2 regions of the Kineococcus gurbantunggutensis genome follow, and region 2 is predicted to be linked to the other one. Evidence: predicted binding sites of a transcription regulator. Region 2 holds the regulator's gene; the other holds the start of a gene.
What was found. The regulator HspR, encoded in region 2, represses chaperone genes until heat shock. The targets are predictions, from matches to a motif close to ANTTGAGNCNGNCNGNCTCAANT.
Positions count from the first base shown of each region.

Region 1 (4,204 bases), on a different contig from region 2:
ATCTCGCGCTGCACCAGCCGGCGCAGCGGGCGGGCGCCGTACGCCGGGTCGTACCCGGTCAGGGCCAGCCAGTCCTTGGCCGCGTCGGTCACCTCCAGGGTGAGCCGGCGGTCGGCCAGGCGCTCGGCCAGGCGCTGCACCTGGATCTCCACGATCCGGGACAGCTCCTGCGTGGACAGCGGGTCGAACACCACCACGTCGTCGAGCCGGTTGAGGAACTCCGGCTTGAAGTGCGCGCGCACGGCGGACATCACCGCGTCGTGCTTGGTGGCCCGCGACAGCACCGGGTCCACGAGGTGCTGCGAGCCGAGGTTGGACGTCAGCACGAGGATGACGTTGCGGAAGTCCACCGTGCGGCCCTGCCCGTCGGTCAGGCGACCGTCGTCGAGGACCTGCAGGAGGATGTCGAAGACCTCCGGGTGGGCCTTCTCCACCTCGTCCAGCAGCACCACCGAGTACGGCCGGCGACGGACGGCCTCGGTGAGCTGACCGCCCTCCTCGTAGCCGACGTACCCGGGGGGAGCACCGACGAGGCGGGCCACCGCGTGCTTCTCGGAGTACTCGCTCATGTCGATGCGGACCATGGCCCGCTCGTCGTCGAAGAGGAAGTCCGCCAGCGCCTTGGCCAGCTCCGTCTTGCCGACGCCGGTCGGCCCGAGGAACAGGAAGGAGCCCGTGGGGCGGTCGGGGTCGTTGACCCCGGCCCGGCTGCGGCGCACCGCGTCCGAGACGGCCTGCACGGCGGTGGACTGCCCGATGAGGCGGGCGCCGAGGAACTCCTCCATGCGCAGCAGCTTCTCGGTCTCGCCCTCGAGGATGCGGCCGGCGGGGATGCCGGTCCAGCCCGCGATGACCTCGGCGATGTCGTCGGGGCCGACCTCGTCGGCGACCATCGGCTTGTGCTCGGCGGCCTGGCCCTCGGCGGCCTGGGCCTGCTCCAGCTCGCGCTCCAGGGCGGGGATGCGCCCGTAGAGGATCTCGCTGGCGCGCCCGAGGTCGCCCTCGCGCTGCAGGCGCTCGGCCTGCGAGCGCAGCTCGTCGATCTGGTGCTTGAGGTCGCCGACGCGGTTCAGGCCGGCCTTCTCCTGCTCCCAGCGGGCGGTCAGCGCGGTGAGCTGCTCCTGCTTGTCGGCCAGCTGCGCGCGCAGCGCCTCCAGCCGCTCGCGGGAGGCGGCGTCGTCCTCCTTGGACAACGCCAGCTCCTCCATCCGCATCCGGTCCACGGCGCGGCGCAGCTCGTCGATCTCGATGGGCGAGGAGTCGATCTCCATGCGCAGCCGGGACGCGGCCTCGTCGACGAGGTCGATGGCCTTGTCCGGCAGCTGGCGGCCGGAGATGTAGCGGTCGGACAGCGTGGCGGCGGCCACGAGGGCGGCGTCGGAGATGGCGACCTTGTGGTGCGCCTCGTACCGCTCGCGCAGGCCGCGCAGGATGCCGATGGTGTCGGGCACGCTCGGCTCGCCGACGAAGACCTGCTGGAAGCGGCGCTCCAGCGCGGGGTCCTTCTCGATGCGCTCGCGGTACTCGTCGAGCGTGGTGGCGCCGACCAGGCGGAGCTGGCCGCGGGCGAGCATGGGCTTGAGCATGTTGCCCGCGTCCATGGAGCCCTCGGCGGCACCGGCGCCCACGACGGTGTGCAGCTCGTCGATGAAGGTGACGACCTGCCCCTCGGAGCGCTGGATCTCCTCCAGCACGGCCTTCAGGCGCTCCTCGAACTCGCCGCGGTACTTCGCGCCGGCGACCATGGCGGCCAGGTCGAGCGCGACCAGGCGCTTGCCGCGCAGCGACTCCGGCACGTCGCCGGCGACGATGCGCTGGGCCAGGCCCTCGACGACGGCGGTCTTGCCGACGCCGGGCTCGCCGATGAGGACGGGGTTGTTCTTGGTGCGCCGGGAGAGCACCTGCACGACGCGGCGGATCTCGGCGTCGCGGCCGATCACCGGGTCCAGCTCGCCGCGGCGGGCGCGCTCGGTGAGGTCCACGCCGTACTTCTCGAGGGACTTGTAGGTGCCCTCGGGGTCGGGCGAGGTGACCTTGGCGCCGCCGCGCACGTTGGGCAGGGCGTCGAGCAGCGCGTCGCGGGTGGCGCCGACGGCGCGCAGCGCCTCGCCGGCGGCGGACTGCCCGGTGGAGGCGCCGATGAGCAGGTGCTCGGTGGAGACGTAGGCGTCGTCCAGGGCGCGCGCCTCGTCCCCGGCGGCCTGCATGAGGGCCAGGGCGGGGCGCGAGAGCTGCGGCTGGGCCACGGACGAGCCGGAGGCGCTGGGCAGCGAGGCCAGCGCGCCGTCCACGCGGCGGGCGAGCAGGGCGCGGTCGGCCCCGACGGCGTCGAGCAGGGCGCCGGCGACGCCGTTCTCCTGGCCGATCAGACCGGCGAGGACGTGCAGGGGCTCGACCTGCGCGTGACCCGCGGACGTCGCGCGGCCGACGGCGTCGGCCAGCGCCTCCTGGGCGCGGGTGGTGAGCTTGAGGTCCACGGGTTACCTCCTGACGAGCGGTGGGACGACTTCGCTGGGTCCAACACTGCCAGACTTGAGCTTGTTCCGCTCAACTTGGCGCGTCGCCCACCGCCCGCCCCTCCCGGCCCACTCCCCACCCCCTCCCGCACCCCACCCCCCCCCCACCCCCCCGGTCATAAAGGAAGTTCCAACTACCTTGAACACCTCGGGGGGCCGGGAGGGGGTGCGGGAGGGGCGGGAAGGGTGCGGGAGGGGTCTGGAGTTCCGGGCCGCGCAGGAGGATCCTCGTCCTGCGCGGCGCTCCGGCGGCCGGCGCCGGCCGCGGCGCACCGGGGGGTCGCCGTGAGCTCAGCACGCACCGCGAGCGCGGTCTTCGACCACGTCGTCGTGGGCGCCGGCAGCGCCGGCGCGGCGCTGGCCGCCCGCCTGAGCGAGGACCGCTCGGTGCGGGTGCTGCTGCTGGAGGCCGGGCCGGACTCCACGGGCCTGGACACCGCCGTGCCGGCCGCGTGGGTGAACCTCGTGCGCACCGCCTGGGACTGGCGGTACCGCACCGTGCCGCAGCCCGGGCTGGGCGGGCGGTGCGAGCCCTGGCCGCGCATGCGCGCGACCGGGGGCTGCTCGGCGATGAACGGCATGGTCTACGTCCGCGGCAACCGCGCCGACTACGACGGCTGGCAGCGCGACTCCGGCGCCGTCGGCTGGTCCTACCGCGACCTGCTGCCGCTGTTCGTGCGCTCGGAGGCCAACTCCCGCCTGGGCGCACCCTTCCACGGCCGCAGCGGGCCGCTGCACGTGGAGGACCGCCGCTACACCCACGAGGTCGTCGACGCCTGGATCGCCGCGGCGCGGGCGTCGGGGATGCCGGCCAACGACGACGTCAACGGCGCCGAGCAGGTCGGCGTGGGCCGCTACCAGGTCACCTGCCGGCACGGGCGGCGGTGGTCGACCGCCGACGCGTACCTGCGCCCGGCGCGGCAGCGGCCGAACCTCGCGGTCCTCACCGGCGCGCTGGCCACCCGCGTGCTGCTGGAGCGCGGGCGGGCCACGGGGGTGGCCTTCCTGCGGGGCGGCGCGGAGCACGTGGTGCGCGCCGAGCGCGAGGTGGTGCTGTGCGGCGGGGCGGTGAACTCCCCGCAGCTGCTCATGCTCTCCGGCATCGGCCCCGCGGACCACCTGCGCGAGGTGGGCGTCACCCCCCTCGTGGACCTGCCGGGCGTGGGGGCGAACCTGCACGACCACCCGGTGACGCCGATGGTGTGGCGCACCCGCGGGACCGCCGACCTGGCGGTGGACCACGCGAACGCCGGCCGGCTGCTGCAGTGGCGCCTGACCGGCCGCGGACCGCTGACCTCGAACGTCGCCGAGGGCGGGGGGTTCCTGCGCACCCGCAGCGGCCTGGAGGGGCCCGACGTGCAGTTCCACGTCGTGCCGACCGGCGCCTACGGCGACGACCTGCACGCGCAGGACGGGCGGATGCTCACGGTCGGGGTCACGCTCGTGGACGTCGCCAGCCGCGGGAGCCTGCGCCTGGCCGGGCCGGACCCGCGCTGGCGCCCCGTGCTGGACCCGGCGTACTTCCGCGAGCGCGCCGACGTGGCCGCGGTGGTGGCCGGGGCGCGCCGGGCGATCGAGGTCGTGCACGAGCGGCCGCTGGCGCGGTTCGTCGCCGGGCCGCACCTGCACGGCTCCGACGCCCTGGACGACCGCGCGCTGGAGGAGCACGTCGCGCGCTGGTCCGGGAC
Region 1 covers NZ_JBJLSG010000056.1:6,637-10,840, reverse strand. Annotated here, with positions in the region: gene clpB (ATP-dependent chaperone ClpB) at 1-2,477, opposite strand, end outside; gene ACRYR7_RS12295 (GMC family oxidoreductase) at 2,802-4,204, shown strand, end outside.
Region 1: a site for HspR is predicted at 2,531-2,553, ahead of clpB (ATP-dependent chaperone ClpB). Genes of this name have one in related genera too.

Region 2 (4,204 bases):
AGCAGCCGGCGCCCGCCGCGGGCGGCGCCCCGGCCGCCCCGACCGTCGGCGGCCCGGACGACGGCGCCGCCGACGCGGCCCTGGAGGCCGCGCAGGCGCTGGCCGCCGAGCGGCTCGAGGAGCTGCAGCGGCTGAACGCCGAGTACGTGAACTACCGCAAGCGGGTCGACCGCGACCGGGACGTGGCGAGGAACGCGGCGCTGGGCAGCGTCGCCGAGGCGCTGCTGCCGGTGCTGGACGACGTGCACCTGGCCCGCCAGCACGGCGACCTGACCGGCCCGTTCGCGGCCATCGCCGAGAAGCTGGAGGCCACGCTGGGCCGCTTCGGCCTGGAGCGCTACGGCGAGAACGGCGAGCCGTTCGACCCCGCGGTGCACGAGGCGCTCATGCACAGCCACTCGGACGAGTACGAGGTGGCCACGTGCGTGCAGGTGCTGCAGCCGGGCTACCGCTTCGGCGAGCGGGTGCTGCGGCCGGCGCGCGTCGCGGTGGCCGACCCGCAGGGATGACCCCGGCGGGAGTGACCACGATCGAGGACACGGAGAGGGGGGGACGCCGGTGAGCATGCAGGACTGGGCGGAGAAGGACTTCTACGCCGTGCTCGGCGTCCCCCACGACGCCGACGCCGCGGAGGTCAAGAAGGCCTACCGCAAGAAGGCCCGCACCCTGCACCCGGACGCCAACCCGGACGACCCGGCCGCCGAGCAGCGGTTCAAGGAGGTCGGCGAGGCGTACGCGGTGCTGTCCGACCCCGAGCAGCGCCGCCAGTACGACGGCGTGCGCGCCATGGTCGGCGGCGGCGCCCGGTTCTCCGCCGGCGGTGCCGGCGGCGCCGGCGGCGGGGCCGGGTTCGAGGACCTGCTCGGCGGCCTGTTCGGCCAGGGCGGTGCCGGCGCCCCCGGCGGGGCGGGCGGCAACCCGTTCGGCGGGCCGTTCGGCGGCCCGCCGCCGCCGGCGCGCGGGCAGGACCTCGAGGCGTCGGCGCGCGTGGGGTTCCGCGCCGCGCTGGAGGGCGCCACGGTGTCGCTGCGGGTCCCCGACCCGCGCGGCGGCCCGGTGCGCACCGTCAACGCCCGCCTGCCCCAGGGCGTGCGCGACGGCCAGAAGGTGCGGCTGCGCGGCAAGGGCATGCCCGGTCCCGGCGGCACCGCCGGGGACCTGCTCGTCACCGTGCACGTCGAGCCGCACCCGGTGTTCAAGCGCGAGGGCGACGACCTGCGCATGACGCTGCCGGTCTCGTTCGACGAGGCGGTGCTCGGCGCGACGGTGGAGGTGCCGACCCTGGACGGCTCCTCCGTGCGCGTGAAGGTGGCCCCTGGCACGCCCTCGGGCCGCACGCTGCGGCTGAAGGGCCGCGGCGTGAAGCGCTCGCGCGCCGGCGACGAGGCCGGTGACCTGCTGGTCGCCGTCGAGGTCGTGGTGCCGCAGCGCGTGGACGGCGCGGTGCGCGAGGCCGTGGAGGCCTTCGCGCGGGCGACCGCCGGGGAGGACCCGCGCGCGGGCCTGGCCGAGCGGGCGCGCGGCTAGCGGCGGCGCTCCCGCGGGGGCCGTCCCGGGCGACCGGGGCGGCCCCCGCGAGCACCACCACCACGACGACCGGACGACGGGAGGGGGCAGGGCGTGTACGACTACGACGACGACGCGGCGGTGTTCGTCATCTCCGTCGCCGCGGAGCTGGCGGGGATGCACCCGCAGACGCTGCGGCAGTACGACCGGCTCGGCCTCGTCTCGCCGAGCCGGGCGCGCGGGCGCGGTCGGCGCTACTCCGCCCGCGACATCGCGCAGCTGCGCGAGGTGCAGCGCCTCTCGCAGGAGGACGGCGTGAACCTCGCCGGCATCAAGCGGATCCTGGAGCTGGAGAACCAGGTGACCGCCATGGGCCGGCGCATCGAGGAGCTGCAGGCCGAGGTGGACCTGGTCCGCCAGCAGGCCCGGCGCATCTTCGCCGCCGGCGTGGCCGGCGACATCGTGGCCACCCCGGTGGGCAAGCGCCCGCCCTCGCCGGCGCGCTCCACCGCGCTGGTGGTGTGGCGGCCCGAGCGCGCCGCGCGCTGAGGCGCCCCGCTCAGCGGGCGGGCGCGCCCTGCGCGGGCACGCCCCGCGCGGGCAGGCCGCCGGCCGCGACCACCCGGTCGCGGCCGGCGGCCTTCGCCGCGTAGAGGGCCCGGTCGGCGGCGGCCAGCAGGCCGGCGGCGTCCTCGCCGTCGGCGCGGTGCACGGCGGTGCCGATCGAGACGGTGGGGCGCACGCGCGCGCCGTCGCCCACGGCGACGTCCAGGCGGGCGCAGGCCGCGCGCAGCGCCTCGGCGCGCTCGCGCGTGGCGGCGGCGTCCGCGCCGGGCAGCACGAGGACGAACTCCTCGCCGCCGGAGCGGGCGACGACGTCGTGCGCGCGCGCCCCGGCGGCCAGCGCGTGCGCGACCTCGACGAGCACCTCGTCGCCGGCGGCGTGCCCGTGCGTGTCGTTGACGGCCTTGAACCGGTCGACGTCCACGACCAGCACCCCCACGGCGTCCCCGCCGGCGCGCGCCGCGGCCAGCGCGGCCGGCAGCGCCTCGTCGAGCAGGCGGCGGTTGTGCAGGCCGGTGAGCGGGTCGCGCACGGACTGCTCCTGGAGCTGGGCGCGCAGCCGCTCCACGAGGGCGAGCTGGTCCTCCAGGTGGCGGCGGGTCTCGACGACCTCGGTGATGTCGCGGGCGACGACGACGCGGCCCAGGCAGCGCCCCCGGCCGTCGGCGATGGCGGTGACGGTGACGTCCAGGTGCAGGCCGGGCACGTACTCCAGCGCGTAGCGGGTGTGCTGGCCGGGCAGCTCGCCCAGCGCCCGCTCGCTGAGGAAGGTGCTGCCGGGCAGGCCGACGGGCTCGGGCACGTCCGGGCGCGCCGCGCGCAGCATCCGCAGGCCGGCGGGGTTGACGTCGACGACGGTGCCGCCGGCGTCCACGACGACCACGGCGTCGGTGACGGTGTCCAGCACCGCCTCGCGCGCGACGGGCACCACGCGCAGCAGCCCGCGGCGCAGCACCGCGTGGGCGGCCACCAGCGCGGTGACGGTGAAGCACAGCGGGGTGATGTCCTGCCCGGCGGCGAGCTGCGGGTTGCTGATGTTGACGACGTTGCCGACCACGGGCACCGCGGCGGCCACGAGGACGCTGGTGATCTGGTCGCGCACCACGGCGCTGGCGCGCCACCAGGCGCGCGCGAGGTGGCCGCCGGCGGTGGCCAGCAGCCCGTAGCACCAGGCGGTGTGGACCCAGAACAGCGGCCCGTAGACCACCGAGAAGTGCGGCGGGTCCCCGACGTAGCCGCTGCTGGTGAAGAACAGGTGGTGCCAGGGGTCGGTGGCCACGGCGGTGAGCACGAGCACCGGCGGCACGACCAGGCCCAGGACCCGGCGGCGGCCGGGCCGGTGGTGCGGGTCGACGATCGTGCGCGCCAGCAGGTGCATGCTCACCACGCACCCCAGGACGCCGACGAAGGTGACGTAGGTGGCGGTGCGGGCCATGCCCGCCGGCAGCCCCAGGTGCACCGGGGCGTTGCCGGCGGACCACAGGGCCAGGGCCCCGCAGACGCCGGCGAGCGCGGTGGCGGCCGGGGTGCTGCGCCGGCGCCGCCAGGCGATGCGGGCGGTGAGGGCGTTGAGGAGGGCGGAGACGCAGAACGCCACCGCCATCAGGTGCTCCACCGCCGTCCCCCCGCTGCCGCGCGGGGTGCCCGTCGCCCCCGTCGTGCACGGCATCGGCGCCGCGGGGGGCGCGCTGGAGCCGGACTGGGCCGTCCGGGTGACCCCGGCGGCCCGGTCCGGCTCCGCCGGCTCAGCGCGGGCCGGCGCCCTCCTCGCGCTCGGGCACCAGCTCGGCCACGGGGCGCGGGGAGCGCCGCGCCCACAGGAAGAACAGCGCGCCCACGAGGAGCATGGGCGCCCCGGTCCACAGGTTGATGCTGATGCCGGCGGCCTGCGCGCGGTCCTGCTCGCCGTTGAGGGCGCCCAGGACGAGCAGGACGGCGCCGTAGACGACGAACACCGTCCCGATGATGTTGCGCAGGTCGAAGCGGCGCGCGAAGCGCACCGCGCGGCGGTCGGCCTCGCTCAGGCTCGACAGGTCCTCGCTCACGACGCCTCCTCGGCGGGGGTCCAGGGGCTGCGGGTCGCAGCGGTGCGGGTCACGGCGGTGCGGGTCACAGGAACGGCAGGTACAGCACG
Region 2 covers NZ_JBJLSG010000070.1:2,291-6,494, forward strand. Annotated here, with positions in the region: gene grpE (nucleotide exchange factor GrpE) at 1-509, shown strand, start outside; gene ACRYR7_RS13985 (DnaJ C-terminal domain-containing protein) at 559-1,527, shown strand; gene ACRYR7_RS13990 (heat shock protein transcriptional repressor HspR) at 1,684-2,055, shown strand; gene ACRYR7_RS13995 (histidine kinase N-terminal 7TM domain-containing diguanylate cyclase) at 2,066-3,685, opposite strand; gene ACRYR7_RS14000 (hypothetical protein) at 3,816-4,115, opposite strand; gene ACRYR7_RS14005 (sodium:solute symporter family protein) at 4,180-4,204, opposite strand, start outside.